3 regions of the Uliginosibacterium flavum genome follow, and region 1 is predicted to be linked to each of the others. Evidence: predicted binding sites of a transcription regulator. Region 1 holds the regulator's gene; each other region holds the start of a gene.

Region 1 (3,082 bases):
TTCGCGCTGAGTCAGCGCATCGACCACTTTCCTGGCCGCCAGACCGCTATGCTGCTCAAACAGGGCCCCCACGCACTCAAACACCGCGGCACGGGAATTCAGCGCGATATCAACAACAATCCGCTGCGGATCAAGAATCTTGGAGATCAGGTTCATGCCAGGTTCGGTCTTACTTACAGAACAGCGGCGAGTCTCCTTTCGGAGCTCGCCGCTTGTCAGGTTGGAAATTGACAGTTCAGGACTTCATCCTGCAGTCGCGGCAGGCCCATTATAGGCCTCGCCCGCCCTGCTGCGTCCAGTCCGGCCGCAGCACAGCTGAACTGTGTTGCGCGCACGCTCAGTCCGCGCTTGCAATGCTCTGGCGCTTCACGGATTCATGACCGTGATCACCGGCTTTCTCCTTGTGCTTGAGTACCTGACGATCCAGTTTGTCAGCCATCGCATCGATCGCCGCATACAAGTCATCGTCTTCACACTCCACGTGGATATCCTTACCACGCACGTGCACTGTCACTTCAGCTTTCTGTTTGAGTTTTTGTACCGAGAGGATTACATGGGTTGCCGTCACATGATCAAAATGACGAATCACCCGATCAAGCTTGGTGCTGACATACTCGCGCAGGGCGGGGGTCACTTCAAGATGGTGCCCGGTGATATTGAGATTCATAAAACACTCCTCTCCTGTTAGATCGACTTGCGCTGACTGACCGGCGGAATATTGAGCAACTCCCGGTATTTCGCGATTGTCCGGCGTGCTACCACAATACCCTGCTGGCCCAACAATTCAGCAATCCGGGCATCAGACAAAGGCTTGCGCCCGTCCTCAGCCGCAACCAGCTGGCGAATCAGCGCGCGAATCGCCGTAGCTGAACATTCACCACCCGTATCGGTGGCAACGTGACTGCCAAAAAAATATTTCAGTTCAAAGACGCCACGGGCACTGGCCATATATTTCTGAGTCGTTACCCGCGACACCGTCGACTCGTGCAATTCCAGCTCTTCAGCGATCTCGCGCAAGGTAAGCGGACGCATCGCCACTTCGCCATGCTCGAAAAACTGTCGCTGCCGATCCACTATCGCCTGTGAAACCCGCAGGATCGTGTCAAACCGCTGCTGTACGTTCTTGATCAACCACTTCGCTTCCTGCAGGTGCGTCGACAGTGTGCTGCTTACGCCCCGGTTATGGTGAAGTATATCGGCATAGACCTTGTGAATCCTTAGCCTCGGCATTGCTTCCGAATTAAGATTTACCGTCCAGGCACCCCGATATTTCCGGACAACCACATCGGGAATCACATAACGCGTCTCGGGCGCGGCAAAACGAGCACCCGGCCGGGGATTGAGGCTGCAGATCAACTCCTGCGCGGAACGCAATGCATCGTCATTACAGGACAGTCGGCGCTTGAGCTTGGCGAAGTCACGTGCGGCCAGCAACTCCAGATTGCCATCAACGATGATCATGGACAAGCGCCGTGACTCGCTCTCCGGCAGGGTCTTCAATTGCAAAAGCAGACTTTCCTGCAGGTTGCGCGCCCCGATTCCTGCCGGATCAAGGCTTTGCACCTGATGCAGGGAAATCGTCAAATCTTCCAGCTCAACATCCCATTCAGGCGGAATCAGCGGAAGAAGCTCTTCAAGCTCCTGCAGCAACAGACCGTCATCATCCAGAGCCTCGATCACCAGCATGACCAAGGCGCGATCCCGATCCGTCATGGCCATCAAGGCAACCTGACCCAACAGATGATCCCGCAAGGACGTCGCTGCGGCCTGGAGATCCTGAAAATCGCCGTCTTCACCATCGCCACTTCCGTGCGAAGCCCCTTCACTGCGCCATTCGGCGGCCTCGCCGATGTCGTCATCCGACACACTGTCGTAGGCTTCGTTGATGCTATCGGGCATGTCGGCCACGCTCGCCGCTTCATACTCGTCCTCGCCCGAAGACACGCGCTCGCTGGAGTACTCCTCACCCGCAGTGGCCATACTGGCCTCTTGCGGCTCGGGCAGAGACGGACTTGCGCCCTCATCTTCCTCGCCCGCCTCGCGTTCCAGCATCGGGTTCTCCAGCAGCATGCGCTCGATTTCCTGATTGAGTTCGAGCGTGGACAGTTGTAGCAACTTGATGGATTGCTGCAACTGTGGCGTCAAGGCCAGTTGCTGGGAGAAGCGAAGCTGAAGCGAGGGTTTCATGCGGACAGTGATACCAGCCGGCCCATGCCGGCCTGATGAAAAACGTTATAAACGGAAATGTTCACCTAGATAAACTTGGCGTACCTGATCATTTTGCACAATCTCTTCCGGCGTACCACCCGCCAGCACTTCACCCGCATTGATGATGTAAGCGTGGTCGCAAATCCCCAGTGTTTCACGCACATTGTGGTCGGTAATCAACACCCCGATTCCACGTGCTTTCAGGTAGCTAATGATCTTCTGAATATCCAGCACTGCAATCGGGTCAACCCCTGCAAAAGGTTCATCGAGCAGAATCAAACGAGGGCGGGTTGCCAGCGCCCGGGCAATTTCCACCCGACGACGCTCGCCGCCGGAAAGAGACATTGCGGTCGCATCGCGCAGATGGGCAATGTTCAACTCATCCAGCAACTCATCGAGACGCTTCGCCTGCTCTGCTTTACCCAGCTTCTGCAGCTCAAGCACCGCCAGAATATTCTCGCTGACCGAGAGTTTGCGAAATACCGAGTTTTCCTGCGGCAGGTAAGACAAACCTTGATGAGCGCGCTTGTGGATCGGCCAGTGAGTCAGATCCGCACCATCCAGATGGATGCTGCCGCCATCGGCACGCACCAAGCCAACAATCATGTAAAAACACGTCGTCTTGCCCGCCCCGTTGGGGCCCAACAAGCCCACTACCTCACCACTGCCGACCTGGAAGGAAACATCGTGCACCACGGTACGCGACTTGTAGCGTTTCTTCAGGCTGGCTACCCTAAGCAGACTCATTAAATGGTTCTTTCAACATTGTCCGGATCACTTCAACCGTAAAACCACGCGATTGCATGAAGCGCGCTTGGCGCGCCCACTCGCTTTGATCCTTCGGCAACTCACCAAATTTTTTCGCCCACACCGC
Region 2 (3,082 bases), on a different contig from region 1:
GCGCTGGCAATCAACTCGCCGCGCAGCACCCGGTCACCCACCGCCACCAGCGGCTTGGCCGGCGCACCTACGTGCTGCAGCAATGGCACACACAGCTTTGCCGGCAGGCTCATCACGCGCAGCGGCACATCGGCCGCCGGGCGTTTGTGATCGTCATGCGGATGCACGCCCCAGCGCGCTCCGTTCAGCATTTCAAGCATACCCATATTCTTCTCCTCAGGCGGCCAGCGCCGGCATTTCACAGGTCGGTTTAGCGACAGGCCAAACCCGACAATCGTTTCAAGCCAGGGCTGGTTTGCTCCAGTTCCAGTCACGCAGCGTCTGCGGCAGCGGACGCAAGATGATCGCGCCCGTCGGGCAGTCATCCATGCAGCCGCCACAACCCGTACAGGCCTCATGCAGCACGCCATGAATCTGTTTCGCTGCGCCGACAATGGCATCCGTCGCGCAATGCTTCATGCACTTGCCGCAACCGATGCAGATCTCTTCCGCCACCTCGGCCACCATCGGGCCTTTGTCCGCCACACCATCAAGCGACAAGGTGATCCCCAGCTTGGCCGCAATCGCCTGGGCCAGCGCCACACCGCCGCCGGGGCAAACCGTCGCTGCGGCGTTGCCTTCCACCACCGCCTCCGCCGCCGCGCCGCAACCAGCCAGACCGCATTGACCACAGTTGGTGCCGGGCATCATCTCGACCAGCTCGGAGACTAGGCTGTTGCCCTCCACCGCAAAGACTTTCGCCGCGTAACCCAGGCCCAGACCGAGAATCAGGCCCAGCGCGGTCAAACTCAGAATGGCTGCAATCATCGCGATCTCCTTAATTGAAGTTCAGGCCGGCAAAACCCATGAAGGCCAGCGACAGCAAGGACGCCAGCACGAAGGTGATCGGCACGCCGTCAAACGCAGCCGGCACCTTGACCAGCACCAGACGCTCGCGCAGCCCGGCAAACATCACCATCACCAGGGTGAAGCCCATCGATGAGCCGAAGCCATACACCAGGCTCTTCACGAAACTGTTGCCTTCCTGCACGTTGAGCAGGGCCACGCCCAGCACCGCACAGTTGGTCGTGATCAGCGGCAGGTAGATGCCCAGCGCGCGATACAGCCCCGGCACCGACTTCTTCACCACCGCCTCGACGAACTGCACCGTCGCGGCGATCACCACGATGAAGGTCAGGATGCGCAGGTATTCCAGCCCCAGTGGGGCGAGCAGAAAGTGGTCGATCATCCAGCCCGCGCCGGAGGCCACCGTGATCACGAAAGTCGTCGCCAAGCCCATGCCCAGTGCGCTATCGATGTTTTTGGACACGCCCATGAACGGACACAGGCCCAGAAATTTCGCCATCAGCACGTTATTCACCAGCGCCGTGGTCACCAGCAGGATCAGGTATTCACTCATGTCGGGTACAACCTCCTGGCTCCCCTTTCGCAGAATCCGTGCCAAGTTTTGGGCGCAGCACCGATCCGGTGCGTGCATGCCTTGCGCAGCCGCCATTTGCGGGCATCTGCAGGCATGCAGGCCGGGGAGGCAAGCTGCGCGCGGCTTGTAGGGGATGCAACAAGCCGACGAATGGATACGACAAAGCCCATTGCGTCGACAGGGTTTGAGCCAGCGCAAGGAAACCGGATCGTCTGCGCGAACGGGCACGAGAAGGCACGGAAGCTGCATTAACCCGTCTGAAGCAGCCTGAATCCCATGCGAGGCCCGTCATGCCCAGTCCGAAAAAGAAAACCGCCACTCCGCGCAGCTCCGTGCGCTCCATCCCCGCCGCGCTGTATCGCGCCGCCGTGGAGCAGGCCGACATCGCGATCTCGATCACCGATCCGCGCGCCAACATCGAATACGTCAACCCGGCCTTCACCCGCAAGACCGGCTTCAGCCCGGAAGATGCCGTCGGCCTGAACCAGAGCATCCTGTCGAACCACACCACTCCGCCCGGCGTTTACAAGGCGCTGTGGCAGCAGATCAACAGCAAGCAGCCCTGGAGCGGGCGTCTGGTCAATAGCCGCAAGGATGGCGGCAAGTATCTGGCCGACCTGACCATCACCCCGGTGCTGGACGAGGCTGGCGAGATCTCGCACTTCCTCGGCCTGCACCGCGACATCACCGAGCTGCACAAGCTCGAATGCGCCGTGCGCAACCAGAAGGCGCTGATCGAATCCGTCGTCGATGGCGCGCCGCTGGTGCTGGCCCTGCTCAACATGGAAGACCGCGTGCTGCTGGATAACCACGCCTACAAGGCGCTGATGGCCGACCTGCGCATGCAGGAACCCGCCGCGGTGCTGCTCGAGGCCGTGCGGGCCAATCTGGGCGCGGGCTTTGGCCCCTTCAAACCGGGCGCGCACGCCTTCCTCGACCAGCAGATCCGCCTGGATCGCCCGCACTGGCGCACGCCGCGCTGCTACGCCTGCTCCGGCGTGTGGGTGGCTGCCGACAAGGACAGCACCGACGCCTTCTACGACGAGGCGGCCGAAAGCTATCTGCTGCTGGTCGCCACCGATGTCACGCGCATGGTCATGGAGCAGGAGAAATCCCGCGTCGCCGCCCTGCACGCCGTACTCGCCGACGAGAACCGCCAGCAGGCCCTGCGCGAAAGCCTCTCGGCCGCCGTGTACCAGCTCGAAGGTCCGCTCAACGTCCTCAATTCCGTGGTCACCGTGATGGGCCGGCGCGGCTGCGATCCCGCCCAGGCTGCGCTGACGGATGCCCTCAAGGCCGGTCAGGACGCGCTCGAAACCCTGCGCGCCGCCGTGCCAGCGCTGGGCAGCGCGATCACCGGGCCGGTCAATATGAATGAAGCCGTGCGCGACGTGCTCGACCTGTCCGCACAGAAATTTCTCGCCACCGGCATCTCCGTGCAATGGGATCCGCAGCTCGTCCTGCCCACCCTGCAAGGCCATCCGAACCGCTTGCGCACGCTGATCAAGGCCTTGGTCGACAACGCCATCGAAGCCATGAACACCAAGGGCTGGCAGCAACGCCTGCTCGCCATCAGCACCCGCGCTGACAAACAGAGCATCGAGGTCACGGTCACCGACAGCGGCCCCGGCATCGATCCCGATCTGCGCCTGAAAGCCTTCG
Region 3 (3,082 bases), on a different contig from region 1:
ATGGTCGAACACATGCACACCATCGGCGACATGAACTGCACCAGCTTGCCCTGATGCTTCACTTCTTCTGCCAGACGATTGACCAGATTCAGCTCGGTGCCGACCAGCCATTGCGTATTGTCCGGCGCTTCCTTGACGATCTTGATGATGTATTCGGTAGAGCCGACGTAATCGGAATTCAGGCAAACGTCGAAGGCCGACTCCGGATGCGAAATGACAAAGCCATCCGGATGCTGCGCGCGCCAGTTGGCAATATGCGAGGGCTGGAACATCTGATGCACGGCGCAATGGCCTTTCCACAGCAGCATCTTCGCACGCTTGATCTGGTCGTGGGTCAGGCCGCCGTAGGGCTGATCGGGGTCCCACACCACCATGTCTTCGAGCGGAATACCCATCTTGTGGCCGGACCAGCGGCCCAGATGCTGATCGGGGAAGAACAGGATCTTCTCGCGCTGGGCAAAACTCCACTCCAGAATCTTCGGTGCATTGCTTGAAGTGCAGACGATGCCGCCATGCTCGCCGCAGAAAGCCTTCAGATCGGCCGCGGAGTTGATGTAGGTGACCGGCGTGACCTGCTCATCCGGCGTGCCCAGCACTTCGCGCAGCTCGCGCCAGCAGCGCTCCACCTTCGACAAACTGGCCATGTCGGCCATTGAGCAACCTGCCGCCAGATCCGGCAAGATCGCGATCTGGTTCGGCTTGGACAGGATGTCAGCCACTTCGGCCATGAAATGCACGCCACAGAACACGATGTACTCGGCATCCGTCTCCCCCGCGAGGCGCGAAAGCTTGAGCGAGTCGCCGGTCAGATCAAGATGTTGATACACATCGGCACGCTGATAGTGATGCACCAGCAGGACAACGCGTTTGCCAAGTTTGGCCTTGGCGGCACGGATGCGCTCATGCGCCTCGGCGTCTTTAAGCGAATTGAATGAATCGAAAGCGATGATGGAAGTCTGCATGCTGCGATGTGAGTCAGTAAGGGGAAGGCCCGCAAGCTGCGAATTCTACTCCTCCCGCCTCACTCCTTAAACCTTGCTAGCTTTGTTGCCATGGCAGCCCGGCATGACGCCAGCCACCCAGACGACCGCGTTGGCCATCCGCATTGCGGTCACCTTCGAAACCTTCCAGCACGTTATAGCAATCCTGCATGCCGGCGGTGACAGCAGCAATCGCCGCATTGTGCGAACGCGCGCCGCTGCGGCAGATGAAGAGCAGTGGCGCTTGCAAGGCCTCCACCTGTTGCTGCAGAAGTGCCACAAACTGCGCATTGGGCACTCCGCCGGGATAAGTGTTCCATTCAATTTCAATGGCACCAGGAATCCGTCCCACCCAATCCAGCTCGGCACGCGTACGCACATCGACAATGCGCGCGCCTGGCAGCCCCAGCAATACGGCATGCGCCTCGTGCGGCGTCAAAGCCCCTGCATAGGGCAGTTTCATTTTTTCGGCACGCTCCCTGGCCCGGAGCAGAATCTCCGTCAGATTTTCCATGATTTTGTTTTATCCACGACAAAGACAAGCTCAAAGTATGCAATGAAGCAGCGGCCTCACCAAGCCGCACCATCTTGGTGCAATAAAACACAGCACTGCACCACAACAAAGCCTGCGCAAGGATCCGCACTACAGCGCCCTTGTGGCACAATTGACGCTCCCTGAAAGTTGGCAATATATAAAGCCGGAACGCGTCGGGAACGGAAGCATGGCCACAGAACATTGGCACAGGAAATGCTTATAACCGACCTTGACGCACTGCCCGAAAGTACCTGATTGACACTCACGGCGGATGGCGGACAGGTACGCAACCCGATTCAATTAACTCGTTAGGAGCTGAAGTGACCACGAAGACCCCTCAGGACGTTATCCAGCTGATCAAGGACCGCGAAGCCAAGTTCGTTGATCTGCGCTTTACCGACACCCGCGGCAAGGAACAGCACGTAACCGTGCCGTCCCACGTTGTCGATCTGGACTGGTTTGAACACGGCCACGCTTTTGATGGCTCGTCCATCGCCGGCTGGAAAGGCATTCAAGCCTCCGACATGCTGTTGTCGGCTGATCCGAACACGGCTAACATCGACCCCTTCTTCGACGAAGTCACCGTCATCATGACCTGTGACGTGATCGAGCCGTCTGACGGCAAGGGCTATGATCGCGACCCGCGCTCCATCGCGCGCCGTGGCGAGGCTTACCTGAAGTCCTCCGGCCTGGGCGATACCGCCTTCTTCGGCCCGGAACCCGAATTCTTCATTTTCGACGGCATCAGCTGGTCCGCTGACATGTCCGGCTGCTCGGTCAAAATCACCTCCGCCGAAGGCGCATGGTCGTCCGGCGACGACATGGGCGGCAACAACACCGGCCACCGTCCGACCGTCAAGGGCGGCTACTTCCCGGTTCCGCCGGTCGATAGCCATCAAGACATCCGCGCCACCATGGTGCTGATCCTCGAAGAGCTGGGCGTGCCGGTTGAAGTGTTCCACCACGAAGTGGCAACCGCTGGTCAGAACGAAATCGGCACGAAGTTCAGCACCCTGGTGCAACGCGCCGACTGGACCCAATTGCTGAAGTACGTGGTGCACAACGTTGCCCACCAATACGGCAAGACGGCAACCTTCATGCCCAAGCCCATCGTTGGCGACAACGGTTCCGGCATGCACGTTCACCAGTCGATCTGGAAAGATGGCAAGAACCTGTTCGCAGGCAACGGCTATGCAGGCATGTCCGAATACGCCATGTTCTACATTGGCGGCATCATCAAGCACGCCAAGGCCCTGAACGCCATCACCAACCCAGGCACCAACTCCTACAAGCGTCTGGTTCCGCACTACGAAGCTCCGGTCAAGCTGGCTTACTCGGCCCGCAACCGTTCGGCTTCGATCCGCATCCCGCACGTCCAGTCGGACAAGGCGCGTCGTATCGAAACCCGCTTCCCGGATCCGTTGGCCAATCCGTATCTGTGCTTCACCGCACTGATGATGGCCGGCCTGGACGGCGTGCAGAACAAGATCCATCCGGGTGAGCCGGCGGACAAGAATCTGTATGACCTGCCGCCGGAAGAAGACGCACTGATCCCGACCGTTTGCGC

The links. The regulator sigma-54, encoded in region 1, starts transcription at its own class of promoters, with help from an activator protein. The targets are predictions, from matches to a motif close to TGGCACGCTTNCTGCTNA.
Region 2: nifL (nitrogen fixation negative regulator NifL) is a predicted target of sigma-54. The motif match lies at 1,653-1,670, and genes of this name have one in related genera.
Region 3: glnA (type I glutamate--ammonia ligase) is a predicted target of sigma-54. The motif match lies at 1,718-1,735, and genes of this name have one in related genera.

The regions. Positions count from the first base shown of each region.
Region 1 is NZ_JBEWZI010000002.1:120,447-123,528, forward strand. Features, by position in the region: gene ABXR19_RS02225 (PTS sugar transporter subunit IIA) at 1-156, opposite strand, end outside; gene hpf (ribosome hibernation-promoting factor, HPF/YfiA family) at 338-667, opposite strand; gene ABXR19_RS02235 (RNA polymerase factor sigma-54) at 685-2,187, opposite strand; gene lptB (LPS export ABC transporter ATP-binding protein) at 2,233-2,955, opposite strand; gene recX (recombination regulator RecX) at 2,942-3,082, opposite strand, start outside.
Region 2 is NZ_JBEWZI010000006.1:4,813-7,894, reverse strand. Features, by position in the region: gene rsxC (electron transport complex subunit RsxC) at 1-206, opposite strand, end outside; gene ABXR19_RS06895 (RnfABCDGE type electron transport complex subunit B) at 280-807, opposite strand; gene rsxA (electron transport complex subunit RsxA) at 818-1,399, opposite strand; gene nifL (nitrogen fixation negative regulator NifL) at 1,711-3,082, shown strand, end outside.
Region 3 is NZ_JBEWZI010000022.1:5,316-8,397, forward strand. Features, by position in the region: gene nadA (quinolinate synthase NadA) at 1-962, opposite strand, end outside; gene ABXR19_RS16430 (rhodanese-like domain-containing protein) at 1,039-1,494, opposite strand; gene glnA (type I glutamate--ammonia ligase) at 1,836-3,082, shown strand, end outside.